Regions from separate parts of the Pradoshia sp. Z5_111 genome, predicted to be linked through region 3. Evidence: riboswitches for the same ligand, from Rfam matches in the RefSeq annotation. Region 3 holds a riboswitch; each other region holds the start of a gene.
The links. Region 3 has a riboswitch for cobalamin ahead of AC4D4A_RS13405 (FecCD family ABC transporter permease). Riboswitches for the same ligand answer to the same signal wherever they lie in the genome.
Positions count from the first base shown of each region.

Region 1: it holds a riboswitch for cobalamin, as region 3 does, so the genes downstream of both, AC4D4A_RS02075 (ribonucleoside-diphosphate reductase subunit alpha) here and AC4D4A_RS13405 (FecCD family ABC transporter permease) in region 3, are expected to answer to the same signal.
Region 2: it holds a riboswitch for cobalamin, as region 3 does, so the genes downstream of both, AC4D4A_RS17860 (ABC transporter substrate-binding protein) here and AC4D4A_RS13405 (FecCD family ABC transporter permease) in region 3, are expected to answer to the same signal.

Region 1 is NZ_JBZCPQ010000001.1:422,591-427,273, forward strand. It holds gene AC4D4A_RS02070 (DEAD/DEAH box helicase) at 1-1,099, shown strand, start outside; cobalamin riboswitch at 1,185-1,366, shown strand; gene AC4D4A_RS02075 (ribonucleoside-diphosphate reductase subunit alpha) at 1,533-3,797, shown strand; gene AC4D4A_RS02080 (ribonucleotide-diphosphate reductase subunit beta) at 3,814-4,683, shown strand, end outside.
Region 2 is NZ_JBZCPQ010000014.1:7,293-11,975, forward strand. It holds gene AC4D4A_RS17855 (TetR/AcrR family transcriptional regulator) at 1-209, opposite strand, end outside; gene AC4D4A_RS17860 (ABC transporter substrate-binding protein) at 362-1,327, opposite strand; cobalamin riboswitch at 1,440-1,634, opposite strand; gene AC4D4A_RS17865 (DUF6509 family protein) at 1,669-1,971, opposite strand; gene AC4D4A_RS17870 (polysaccharide deacetylase family protein) at 2,122-2,811, shown strand; gene AC4D4A_RS17875 (antibiotic biosynthesis monooxygenase family protein) at 2,964-3,296, opposite strand; gene AC4D4A_RS17880 (siderophore ABC transporter substrate-binding protein) at 3,358-4,386, opposite strand.
Region 3 is NZ_JBZCPQ010000006.1:35,423-40,105, forward strand. It holds gene AC4D4A_RS13390 (alpha/beta hydrolase) at 1-748, shown strand, start outside; gene AC4D4A_RS13395 (tetraprenyl-beta-curcumene synthase family protein) at 771-1,853, shown strand; gene AC4D4A_RS13400 (LLM class flavin-dependent oxidoreductase) at 1,881-2,882, shown strand; cobalamin riboswitch at 2,931-3,075, shown strand; gene AC4D4A_RS13405 (FecCD family ABC transporter permease) at 3,254-4,306, shown strand; gene AC4D4A_RS13410 (ABC transporter ATP-binding protein) at 4,300-4,683, shown strand, end outside.

The sequences.
Region 1 (4,683 bases), on a different contig from region 3:
TATCTTCCATCGTGCCGGTGTTGCTGATATTGCACGAGGAGGAAAACTTCATACTCATCTGTTTTTATTAAAGGAACAGAGGAGAATGCATCCGGATATCTCCGCTTTTACGAACCAATATGTCTATAATTCACTGGTTGGCGATCATCCAAGTGTTCATATAAACAAAAAAGATATCGTTTCAAAAACACCTTTTGTAGATCGTGCTTCCGTACTGTTAAATACGAGCTTCACAGGGGAACACTGCTTTACGGGCACTTCCTCTGGTTCTAGAATGAATTTGATGAATCTATTGTTATCCTTTCAGGTTATTCATGAAGCCTACAGCAATGGGAGTAAATCAATCGGTTATGCAACCCCTTATCGTGCGCAGGCACAATTGATGGAAACATTAATTAAAGATCTATATGAGGAAGAGAACGGCCTGCATGATATATTGGCTGCCACTGTCCATCGTTTCCAGGGAAGTGAACGGGAAGTAATGGTATTTGATAGTGTAGATAGTTATCCGCAAAATCGGGCAGGGATGCTTTTAACGGGCAGGGAAAGTGAACGGCTGTTAAATGTTGCAATTACCAGAACAAAAGGGAAACTGATTCATGTCAGCGATGTGGAGTTTATAGAATCAAAAGTTTCGCATACAAAAACTCTTCATCAGCTCGTTCAATATCAAATGAAACGGAATCAAATGGTCAATATGGATCAAATAGGCAAATGGATTGCCAACCATCATCCAAAATTACAATGGATTTATGCAAGAAATTTGGAAGGGTTCTATCAGGATTTAAAAAAAGCCCAATCTTCCATTATCCTTTCCTTGCCAAATTCCAGTGTGTTATCATCGGATTTTGTTCAAAGAGTGAAGACGAGGAACTCAAGAACAAGACTGATGATGTATTCTCCAGATTCCCATTCCTATTTGGATCCGGATATCCATCTTCAGAATGGGCCAAGCTTCACATTTGTCATCCTTGACCAAAAAGTATTGTGGTTGGGGGTTCCTCTTGAAGCCAATAAACGTGTTCATCCGCCATACATTGGAATTCGATTGAAATCCGAAGCATTTATCAATCAATTTCTCCAGCAATTGCCTAAATAAATTGTCGGAATTTTAGTTGCTATTTTCACATATAAGATTTATAATTCTATATGTTGTTATTGTTTTAAATTAAAATACTATATATTGAGTTTAACGTGTTTAAGGTGTCGTAATTCGACTTAATAGGGAATCCGGTTAAAATCCGGAACTGTACCCGCAACTGTAAATGCTGATGAAATAAGTAAACCACTGTAGAGAAATCTATGGGAAGGACTTAGAGTAAAGCGAAGCATGAGTCAGGAGACCTGCCTTTTTCACTGGTTTGCCTTTATCGGGAGCAATGAAGGTGGAACGGATGAAATAGCAATATTGAACAGTTCGATCTTGTTATTATTTCTTTCCCATTGCTTATTTTTAGGCAATGGGATTTTTTGCGTGGAGGGAACAGACGTTTTTAATCGATTTATCGGCAAACAATAAGGGGGAATTTAGTATGGCAGTATCTTACGAATCAAACTATGCAAGTCTGGAAGTTATAAATTTAAAAAGCATAGAAACATACATAAAGGAATGTGTTAGTTCTTATACATCTATCTATTCAGCAGAGGAATACTTAGAAAAAATCAAGACAGCACTTGAGTATAAGTCTGACTATAGCAAGAAAGAGTTGGTGAATTTACTGGTACTAAGCGCCGTAGAGCGTATCTCTGCTGATGAGCCTGATTGGACATTTGTGGCGGCAACTATTTATTTAGACCAGTTATATGATAAAGCTTCAAAAAGCCGGGGATATGATTTAACACACAAATATGGGAGCTTTCATCAGCTTGTTGAACTATTGACTGATATGGGGATTTATAATCCAGCATTGTTAAATGAATATACGGAAGACGAAATCAATGAACTCGAAGCAGTCATCGATCCATCAAAAGATCAGTTGTTTACGTATATTGGCATTCGGACACTGGCAGATCGCTATTTAGCCAAATCTCATCATGGAAGCTTATATGAACTTCCTCAGGAACGGTTTATGATTATTGCCATGACTTTAATGATCAATGAGCCTAAAGAACAGCGAATCGAATTAATAAGAGAAGCATATTGGGCCTTATCTAATCTATATATGACGGTGGCAACTCCTACGCTTGCTAATGCTGGGAAAAGCTATGGCCAATTATCCAGTTGTTTTATCGATACTGTTGATGATAGTTTACAAGGTATCTATGATTCAAACACCGATATTGCCAATCTATCTAAAAATGGCGGAGGAATAGGTGTTTATTTAGGGGGAATTAGAGCGCGAGGCAGTGATATTAAAGGATTTAAGGGTGTTTCCTCAGGAGTTATACCATGGATGAAGCAATTAAATAATACCGCCGTCAGTGTGGACCAACTGGGCCAAAGACAGGGTGCCATTGCAGTTTATCTGGATGTTTGGCATAAGGATATATTTGCCTTCCTCGAAGCGCGTTTAAATAATGGGGATGAACGTTTTCGAACGCATGATTTATTTACTGGTGTATGCATTCCGGATTTATTTATGGAAATGGTCAAGGAGCGGGGTACCTGGTATTTATTTGATCCGCATGAAGTAAGAAAAGTAATGGGATATTCTCTTGAAGATTATTTTGATGAAGAAGCAGGGGATGGCCAATTCAGACAAAAATATACTGAATGTATCAAACATCCGCAGCTTTCCAAAAAAGAAATACCTGCCATTGAAGTGTTTAAGGCGATCATGATTTCTCAGCTTGAAACAGGAACACCTTATATGTTTTATCGGGATACGGTCAACCGCTCTAATGCTAATCGCCATAAAGGAATGATATATTGCAGTAATTTATGTACGGAAATTATGCAAAATCAAAGTGCTACCAAAGTTATTGAACAAAGAACCGAGGATGGGAAAATTATTATTGAAAAAACACCGGGTGACTTTGTTGTATGTAATCTTTCGTCTATCGCCCTTGCCAAAGCTGTAAAGGAAGATGTCCTTGAACGCTTAATTAAGATACAGGTGAGAATGCTTGATAATGTCATTGATTTAAATAATATCCCGGTCATTCAGGCAAATATAACGAATAAAAATTATCGTGCTATAGGACTTGGGACATTTGGCTGGCATCATTTATTAGCGCTTGAGGGCATTGCCTGGGAATCAGAGAAAGCCGTTGAATACTGTGACCGATTATATGAAAAAATCGCTTATTTAACGATTAAATCAAGTGTGGATTTAGCTGGTGAAAAAGGTGCTTACCCATTTTTTGAAGGATCTGATTGGGAGACCGGATCTTATTTTGACCAAAGAGGCTATGATTCAGATGCTTGGAATCAATTGAAAAACAGAGTGCATACATCCGGAATTCGAAATGGCTATCTTATGGCCGTGGCACCGAATTCTTCAACTGCGATTATTGCCGGCTCTACATCCGGAATTGATCCGATTTTCAGAAGGGAATATTCCGAAGAGAAGAAGAATTACCGCATTCCAGTGACTGCACCTGACTTGAATCTGGAGACGATGTGGTATTATAAATCCGTTTATTTAATTGACCAAAAATGGAGTATTCTCCAAAACGCACGTCGTCAAAAACATATCGATCAGGGAATCTCGTTTAATTTGTATGTCCGTAACGATATTAGAGCACGTGAGTTATTAGACTTGCATCTGCTTGCATGGGAGACCGGATTAAAAACAACATACTATGTACGTTCTACATCAAGCGCTGTTATAGAAGAATGCGAAAGCTGCCAATAAGGATGGGGGAAATATAATGGATACAAAAACAATAGTGGAAAAACGTAAATTAGTCGATCGGGATGCACCGAATAGCTCAACAGGCATTATTAATGGCAGAAATTCGAATATTTTAAATTGGGACGATGTTCGCTATCCATGGGCATATCCTAAATATAAAGTAATGCTATCTAATTTTTGGACACCTTTTGAAATCAATATGGTAAATGATGCGAAACAATTTCCAAATCTTTCGGAAATTGAACAAGAATCCTTTCTGAAAATTATAGGCTTGTTGGCATTGCTTGATAGTATCCAGTCTGACTATGCCAGTAAAGTCGCCGACTATTTAACCGATTCATCACTGAATGCCTTGATGATCATGCTGGCGCAGCAGGAAGTTATTCATAACCATTCCTACTCCTATGTATTGTCAAGTATTGTTCAGAAAAGCAAGCAAGATGAAGTTTTTGAATATTGGAGAACCGAAGAAATTTTGCGTAAACGAAATGATTTTATTACTGATGGCTATCGAGATTTCACAGAAAATCCAACTATCGAAAATCTGCTTAAATCGATTATCTATGATGTAATCCTGGAAGGGCTCTTCTTTTACTCAGGCTTTGCTTTCTTTTATAATTTGGCCAGAAATCAAAAGATGGTGGCAACTTCGACGATGATTAATTATATAAATCGAGACGAACAGATCCATGTTGGGCTGTTTGAGAAGATTTTTAAAGAAATTTTGGCTGAACATCCCGAAACAAATACAGAAGAATTGAGAAGTTTTGCGATTGAAACCTTCCGAACTGCAGCAGAGCTTGAGATTGAATGGGGTCATAAAGTTATTGGGAATAAAATTGAAGGAATTACAATGGCTGAGCTCGAACAATATATCCAATTTATG
Region 2 (4,683 bases), on a different contig from region 3:
CCAATCAAGCTTTCACAAAGAGCAACAATCAACGTCTCTTTATTGCCGAATTGTTGGTAGAACGTTGTTTTCGAGACATGTGCATACTCAACTATATCCAGGACTGATGTATTCTTGTAGCCTCTTGTAGTAAATAATTGCAAGGCTGCGTATAGCATTTTATCTCTGGCTTCGGTCGGCAGATCATTAACATATAACATTCTTATCATTCCAATCCCATATGTGAGTACGAATACGTATCGGTATCATCATACCTGCACAAAAGGGAAATTTCAACATAATTGACAGAAAATTTAATTTATTTCATTCGACAAAAAAAGAGCCTCCCAAAGTGTATGGGCGTAGCTCTTAAATGAAATGTTTATTTAAATGTCTCAGGATAGATTTTTTCAGCTATCAGTTGCAAGCCTTCTGTTAAACGTGGTCCTGGTCTTGATACTGTGTCATTATCTACATCATAAACCTGCTTATTTTTAACGGCAGGTACCTCGGACCAAGCTTTTCTTCCATATACCTTTTCTTCAGGATTTTCAATATAATAGCCATATGTAGTAAGAATAACATCTGGATTGCGTTCAATGACTTGTTCTTCATTCATTGTTACCCAACCCTCTTGATCAGCGGCAATATTCTCTGCCTGAATGATATCAAGCATTTCGTCTATATAGGTTCCGTTGGCCGCTGTATATAAATCCGGTGAGGAAGATACTTCAATCCAAACCTTCTTCTTATCTTTTATAGCGTTTGCTTTCTCTTTAATTTCCGCTACTTCTTTTTTCATATCTGAAATAATTTCATCAGCTTTGTCTGATGTTCCTGTTGCTTTAGCAATCAATTCAATTGTTCCATATGCACCATCAAACGAATTGGCGTCAGGTACGATAATGACATCAATACCCGCTGTTTGGAATTGTTTAATGGTATCCTTGGCATTATTAAAATGACTGGCGGAAAGCAGTAGGAGATCCGGATTCAATTCCAGCACTTTTTCAATATTGATTTCTAACCCGCCAACCTTAGGTTTATTAGCAGCTTCTGTAGGGAAATTACAATAATCTGATACACCAATGATTTTCTCTCCAATACCTAGTGCATAAACCGTTTCAGTATTGCTTGGCAGCAAGGATACGATGGTTTCCGGCTTTTCCTCAATCTTGATGCTTTCTCCTGATCCATCTCTTACCTCAATAGGAAAGCCAGAGGAGGTTGATTCAGAATTCTCTTTCTTCTGGTTTGAGTCATCTTTAGTTGACGAACACCCAAACATTAACATAGACAGCATAAGCACTAGTATAAATAAAAATAAATGATTTCGCTTTTTTAACATAGTTATTCCCCTTTCCAACATAATAAAAAAACCTTAGCTCGAAAAAAGCTAAGGCGAAAACCCATATTAAAGTAACAGGATTGGACTCGCCCACTTTTCCCTCCGAAAAATAGTATATACGAAAGTAAGAGCAGGTCTCCTGGCTCTACGCATCAATTTACTCTGATTTACCTTCCCATGCTCTAAATCGGGAGCCGGTGGTTTACAAATCATTTCATCCGCGTATACAGTAGCGGGGGCTGCACCGGATTTGAACCGGTTTCCCTATTATCCTAATAAATAAGGCACTCTTACATTATTCAATATTCATATTTTTTATATGATCAGTATCAGTGTTTTCATTATTCTTCTTCATATTCAACATCAGTATGTTCCCTGCAAAATTGTAAAACCATCGATAATTCATCTTCCTCAAGCTCAAAATCCAAAATACTTTGTGTTTCACTTTCTATAAACTCATATTTTGAAATTTGGTCCTGATTTTCATCCATCACATATATAACACGCAACAGAAGACCCTTATCTGTATATAGTTCATCTTCCTCGGGAACGGAAATCTCCAGCAAATATTCGAACCTTTCTCCAGAAAGGATACCAAATGGGTCCTCCAGTTTCTCAACTGTATAACTTTGTATCTCGATCATCTTTATCAACCTTTCTAAAATGCTTATGTCTATTATACATGTTACATCTCTTTATTAAACATTTTACCCAATTATTCAGCTCCATTTAGGAATATTTTTTAATAAGATTCAAAAACTATATTAAAATCACTTAACCCATAGGAGTTTATTATGCGTACTCTATCTGTTCTCACATTGCTCATTATCCAGCTTCTCATTCCATCTGAAACATTTGCAAAGACAGCCTATCTCAGTTTTGATGATGGTCCCTCAAATATCACACAGGAAATCCTGGATATCCTCAAAGTCCAGGATGTCAAAGCAACCTTTTTTGTAACGGGAACAGCCAGCCCTGGACATATGTATTTATATAAAGATATTGTAAAAAGAGGACACGCTCTTGGATTGCATTCCTATTCTCATAATTATTCCAAAATTTATCGATCGAAGGATACATTTTTCAAAGACATTATTCAGCTGGAAGAATTCCTGAAAAAGGAAGTAGGCGAAAGTCCAAAAATTTTGCGGTTTCCCGGCGGCTCAAATAATTATGTCGCAAAACAATATGCCGGTACTGATTTAATGGATCAATTAAAGACTGAGGTAGTAAAAAGAGGATATAAATATTATGATTGGAACTGTGATGCTAACGATGGATTAAATCCTCCGATTCCAGAAAAAAAATTACTAAAATTAATTATGCAAGGGGTAGATGAAAAAGAAAATCTCTATATCCTCCTGCATGATTTTAACGGTAATACAACAATCGTGGATGGACTTCCGGAAATTATTCGCCGTCTGAAACATAAGGGATATACCTTCAAGATTATGGACGAATCAACACCATCCCTGGAATTTTAATTTTATTAAATGAAGAATATCATAACATACTGGAATTTCTTTATACTTATATCTGGGCATGTAGGCATATGTTGCAGCGCTGCCGGAAGAGTTTTCCCCACGACTATAGTTTACAAAAAAACGCCCTTTTCATTTGGGCGTTTTGTTTTTTATTATTCGACTACAAGGTAATTGCCATGTTCCATATTGATTACGTATTCTGGCTTTGGTGGCTTACCTCCGTGCTCCTTGATTTTCGCTTTATGGCCAGCGATGTGCTCAGGACTCTTTTCCCATGCTTTCCATGCATCTTCTGATTCCCAGCGGATGATCATGACAACTTCCTCTTGCCCACGTGTTGTTTTTTTCACTAACAACTCCCGGCTGATAAAACCTTCACGCTGTTCAATTAACGACGGACCTTGATCTGGCTTCTTTCTGAAGCGTTCCAATACCTTGTCTGAATTTCCCTCTGTCACTATCCACTTACGGATTTGAACAAACATACTTAATCGCCCCTTATTAAAGGAGCATGTCCCACTTGAGACATGCTCCTTGATATGAAGATTATTTTAATTCATTTAAGATTTCATCTAATTTTTCTGCTTCAGTCGTTACACCGTTACTTGAGAAGTACCAGTTAACACCGTCTAAGTAGACAATTTTGCCTTCTTTGTAAGCACTAGTTTTTTTGATAATATCATTTTCAATATCTTTTTTAATTGTTTCTACATCAGAAGCTGTACGGTCGATAATCAATAATACTTCAGGATTGACAGAAAGGATTGACTCATATGAGAAATCAGAACCGTGAGAAGATGCTTCGATATCAGTTGTTGCTGGCTTGAAGCCAAAGTCATTGTAAACATATGCGAAACGGGAATCTTCACCATTGTCGAAACCAGAGATTTTCTTGTCATTATACATCGCTACTAATGCATTTTCATAACCAGCAGCTTTTTCTTTTACTGCATCAACTTTCGCTTGTAATGAAGCTTTCAATTCTTTGCCCTTTTCTTCTTTATCGAAGATTTTAGCTGCTAAATCTACTGTTTCAAATACACCGTCTATGTAGCTTTCGTTGTCAGAACCGATGAAAATAACGTTTGGTGTAATTTCTTTTAATTGTTCATAAAACGGTGTTTGGCGGCCAGAGATGAAAATAACATCCGGCTCAGCAGCTGCTACTGCTTCAAAATCGATTTGCTTTAATGTCCCTACATCGGCAACACCATCAGTAACATATTTTTCTTTTAAGTGCGCTGGCATATTGCCTTTACCGCCGCCTGCAGCCACTCCTACGATTCCCTCAACACCCATTGCATCAAGTGTATCTAAGAACCCATAGTCAAGTGTAACGATGCGTTCAGGCATTTTATCTAATGTTACATCATCAAAAGCAGTTTTTTTACCTTCTTCGTCTTCACGAGATTCGGTTAAAGAAGATACTGTCATTGGGAATTGAGAACTTTCAGTAGTTCCCTTTTCTTCTGTTTGTTCAGAAGACTCTCCTGTTGTTGATTCTTCGCCTGTATTACAAGCTGTCAGCGCTAATGTTAACGCTGCCATAGCAGTTAATAACTTCCACTTCTTCATCCTTTGTCTCCTCCTAAAATACGTTGTTTTTTTAATTGAAAACGATTATCATTTTCACTCGACATTCTCATTCTAAATGAGAATCACAAAATATGTCAACAGTTTTGAAGTGTTTGATAATTTTTTTAGCATAGCTGTCAATCAAGCCAAGCATCTTAAATAGCTAGGAGGTGACTCAACATAACAAAGGACCTCAAAATAATCAATTACTTTGAGGTCCTCTGGAAAATTTGGTAAAACTTAACTTAATTAAGATCTTACTGATCTATCTTAAAATATTTACCGGAACACTTCCTC
Region 3 (4,683 bases):
CGCCATGGAGCATTCAGGCAGATATAAATGGTTAATTGAAAGATGGCTATCAGAAGGGTATCACGTAATTATTGGAGATTTGCCAGGTCAGGGAATGACTTCACGTGCAAATCGAGGGCATATTGATTCATTTGAGGATTATATTGATGAGGTTGATTCATGGGTGAACGAGGCTTATACATTTGGTTTGCCTGTATTCATGCTAGGTCATAGCATGGGAGGACTCATCATCATTAACATGCTTCAACTTAAGGAATATAATTTAGCGGGTATTATCCTATCTTCACCATGTTTTGGAACATTAATTCACCCTCCAAAATTACTTGAATCCATGTCAAAGGTTTTAAATCTTGTTTATCCTACATATAAAAAACCTTCAGGATTAACTGTTGAAATGGCAACGAGAAATCCAGAAGTTATTGAATTTGATTTGAACGATTCACTCTACATCACAAGTGTATCAGTCAGATGGTATCGTGAATTAATTTCAGCTATGAAGGATGCCTTTGATTTTGATGAGGATTTCCCGGATATTCCTGTTCTTGTTATGCAGGCAGGGGACGACAAAATAGTGGACAAGGCTATGGTTAGAGAATGGTTTAACTACTTTCCGGCATCCGAAAAGCATTATAAAGAATGGCCTAAGCTGTATCATGAAATATTTAATGAGCCAGAGAGAGAAGATGTATTTCTATATGCAAAGAGCTTCATTGAAGCGAGATTGCGCAATATAGGGTATATCGTTTAAGGGGTTAGGAGATGGGACACAAATGAAATTACCCACTAGTGATATCAGCTTAGTAAAGAATGTATACAGAAATGTATTTCCGATTGTTCATCGGGAACTCGCGAGTTGGCAGGCAAAGGCAGAAAAAATCCCAAATGAAGAGCTGCGTACTCAGGCCTTATCCAGTATTGCCCACAAAACTTTCCATTGCGAGGGTGGTTCTATATTAGCTCTCGCAGCAGGTGAAAAAAAAGATGATGTCATTCGATTTATTGTTGCGTATCAAACCATCAGTGATTATCTTGATAATCTATGTGACCGCAGTACCTCACTTGATCCTAATGATTTTACGCTATTGCATCAATCTATGAAGGATGCTCTTAATCCGGAGGCCTTGACGAGAAATTATTATGAACTCAGAGAGGAGCAGGAGGATGGCGGGTATTTAGTCGAGTTGGTAAAAACCTGTCAATCTGTTCTGGCGAATATGGTGCATTACGAACATATCGAGCCTTATTTGAAAAAGCTTTGCACCTTTTATTGTGATTTACAAATACATAAGCATGTTAAATGGGAAGAACGGGTACATAGATTAGAAACCTGGTTCAATGAAAATAAACAGCAGCTTCCAGTAGGTCTGTCATGGTATGAATTCAGTGCTTGCGCAGGATCTACTCTGGGCATTTTTTGCTTAGTTTCATATGCAGTGCGAAAAAATTTCACTCAACATTTGGGAAAAGACATATATGAATCTTATTTTCCTTATGTGCAAGGATTGCATATTATGCTGGACTATTTTATTGATCAGGAGGAGGACCGCCAAGGCGACGATTTAAATTTCTGTTTTTATTACGAAACGGAAGAGCAAATGATTGAAAGACTTTGTTATTTTGTTGAACAAGCCAATTTAGATGTAACAAAAATACCGGATAGCAAGTTCCACAGCATGATTAACCAGGGGTTATTAGGTATTTATTTAGCCGATTCCAAGGTGAAAAATCAGTCGTCGGTTAAGAAATATACTAAAAAAATGCTAAGCCTGGGTGGCCGTTCAGCGTATTTCTTTTATTGGAATAGTAAGCTGTATCATGCGTTTAAGAGGATGAAGAAGAATAGGCGAGTCTAGCATTCAATACTAAGGGGATGGAGCAGAATGGTAAAGTTAAGTATTCTAGACCAGTCACCGCGCTCTGTTGGAGAGCCTTCAGAGCAGGCACTTGCTAATACGGTCAAACTGGCAAAATTGTCTGAGGAGTGGGGATACTCAAGATTTTGGGTCAGCGAGCATCATGATAGTCAAGGCTTGGCAGGATCTTCGCCTGAGATATTGGCAACATGGATTGCTGCTCAAACAGATAAAATAAGAGTTGGAACAGGCGGTGTTATGCTGCCTCATTACAGTGCTTACAAAGTAGCCGAAAACTTCAGAGTATTATCTGGTTTAGCTCCGGGAAGAATAGATTTGGGAATCGGCAGGGCTCCTGGAGGGATGCCAAGAGCAACACGAGCGTTGCAGGAAGGTAGAGTACAGGAACTGCATCGTTTTCCTGATCAGGTAGATGAATTATCCTGGTATCTCTATGATCAAATACCGGAATTGCATCCTCTATATGGGTTATCCGTGACACCTACCATTACGTCTCCGCCGGAATTATGGATGCTTGGATCTAGTTCTTCCAGCGCGGCTCTTGCAGCCCAAAAGGGTATACCCTATAATTTTGCTTTGTTTATTAACAGTGAATATGCTGAAGAAAATATGAAGCATTATCATGAAGCATTTCGACCTACAGAGTTAGTACAGAATCCATCGGGTATGGTTACTGTATTTACGGTTTGTGCGGAATCGGATGAAGAGGCAGAATATCTGGCTGGTTCATTGGATTTATCGATGCTGTTTCTTTCACAGGGAATTATAAGAGAGGGAACACCTCACCCAAAAGAAATTCATGAACTGTCATTATCGCAGTTTGAGAAAGCGCGGATCGATTACAACAGGAGCAAGATGATTATCGGTTCTCCTAAAACGATCGGGGAAAAAATTAGAGAGCTGAGTGAACGCTTCTTTACAAATGAAATTATGCTTGTAACGATCACCCATTCATATGAGGCTAAAGAGAATTCCTTTAGATTAATTGCCGAAGAACTGTTGAAATAATGGTGGATTTGATATTACTCAATCAATCTATTAGAATAAGAATGAAATCTCATAAATCACTTTAAAAGTGCCTCGGTACACGAGGGTAAAAGGGAAAACGGTTCAAATCCGTTGCAGCCCCCGCTACTGTACTTACTAAATCACGATTTGATTTAGTAAAAGCCAGGAAACCTGCTTTTAGAGTTTTAGTACTTATTTTTCGGAGGGAAAAGTAGGCTTATTGTATTCACAGGCGTGAAAAAGTGAATCCTTAGCTCAATACCATCCTGAGCTAAGGATTTTTTATGTGTTGAAGCTGTTTAATCTTGATTTAAAGTGCATGAATAATCCGAGGTTCGCCGTAGGAGTAAAGAGGAATTGAAGTATAAGCTATGAATAATAAAAATAGAACAACCGGTATTTATTTTGGGAGTATCCTGTTTTTGCTGCTCGCTGCGCTGCTCGGTTTGTTTATAGGCAGCGTGGACATGTCATTTAAAGATATTCTTGGAATTCTCTTAAAAAACGTGACCGGCCAGGAATCCTTCTATACCGGTCCAAAAAATATAGAAATGATCATTTGGAATATACGATTACCGAGGGTACTGATCGCTTTATTTGTGGGTGCCGCACTGGCACTTGCCGGTGCTGCCTTTCAGGGACTTTTGCAAAATCCACTATCTGATCCATATACGATCGGAATTTCTTCCGGTGCTTCGGTTGGGGCAGTGATTGTTCTATTCTTTAATATCGAATTTGCTCTTTTTGGTCAGTTCACCTTGCCGCTTGTTGCAATCGTGTTTAGTTTTATTACCTTGTTTATTGTATTTGGCATTACAAAGGCGGCCAGTGTTACCTATGCGAATGAGACCATTATTTTAGCCGGTATAATTATGAATTCATTCATTGGCGCTGTGGTCTCACTTATCATTGCGCTATCCTCAGGGGATCAAATGAGGGAGGTATTAAACTGGCTGATGGGCAGTGTGGCCATGAAAAATTGGGGGCACGTCAGTATATTGATTCCCTTTTTTATTATAGGAGCGTCCATCATTTTATTTCATTATCGTGAACTAAACGGGATGGCTCTTGGAGATCAATCCGCCCAATATAATGGAATCGATGTGAAACGAAAGAAAATAACGATTATTATTGGGGCAGGACTATTAACGGGTGCCGCAGTTGCTGTATCAGGAGCTATTGGCTTTGTTGGACTGGTTATTCCACATCTTGTTCGCCTGATTGCTGGTGCTGACCATCGCCACTTACTGCCGTTATCCATGATTATTGGAGGTGGATATCTCGTATTGGCTGACTTGATTGCACGTACGATTATCAACCCGCAGGAATTACCAATCGGTGTCATTACTGCCTTAATCGGTGCACCGGTATTTACTATCTTACTGATTAAAGAACGGATAAAAAGAAGGAATTTGACATGTTAACTGTAGAGAGCCTCAGTGCAGGCTATCATAAAAATAAGCGAGTGCTTCAGGACTTTTCTATTAAGGTTGAGAGTGGAGATTTTTTTGCTCTTCTGGGTCCAAATGGAAGCGGTAAGACGACATTGATTAAAAGTATATTGGGGAAAATGGAATATAAAGAAGGGACTTCAATTATTAATGGGAAAAGGACCTCATCCTATAAAACCGGAGAATTGGCTAAAATAGCTGCCGTGTTAAGTCAGGAACAGATGGTGGGAATAGATTTTACGGTGGAAGAAATCGTACTCTTAGGCAGATATCCTTATCAGGAAAAGGGATTTTTTAATCATTACCGTAGTGAGGATTACTCAATTGTTGATGAGTGTCTCGCTCAGACA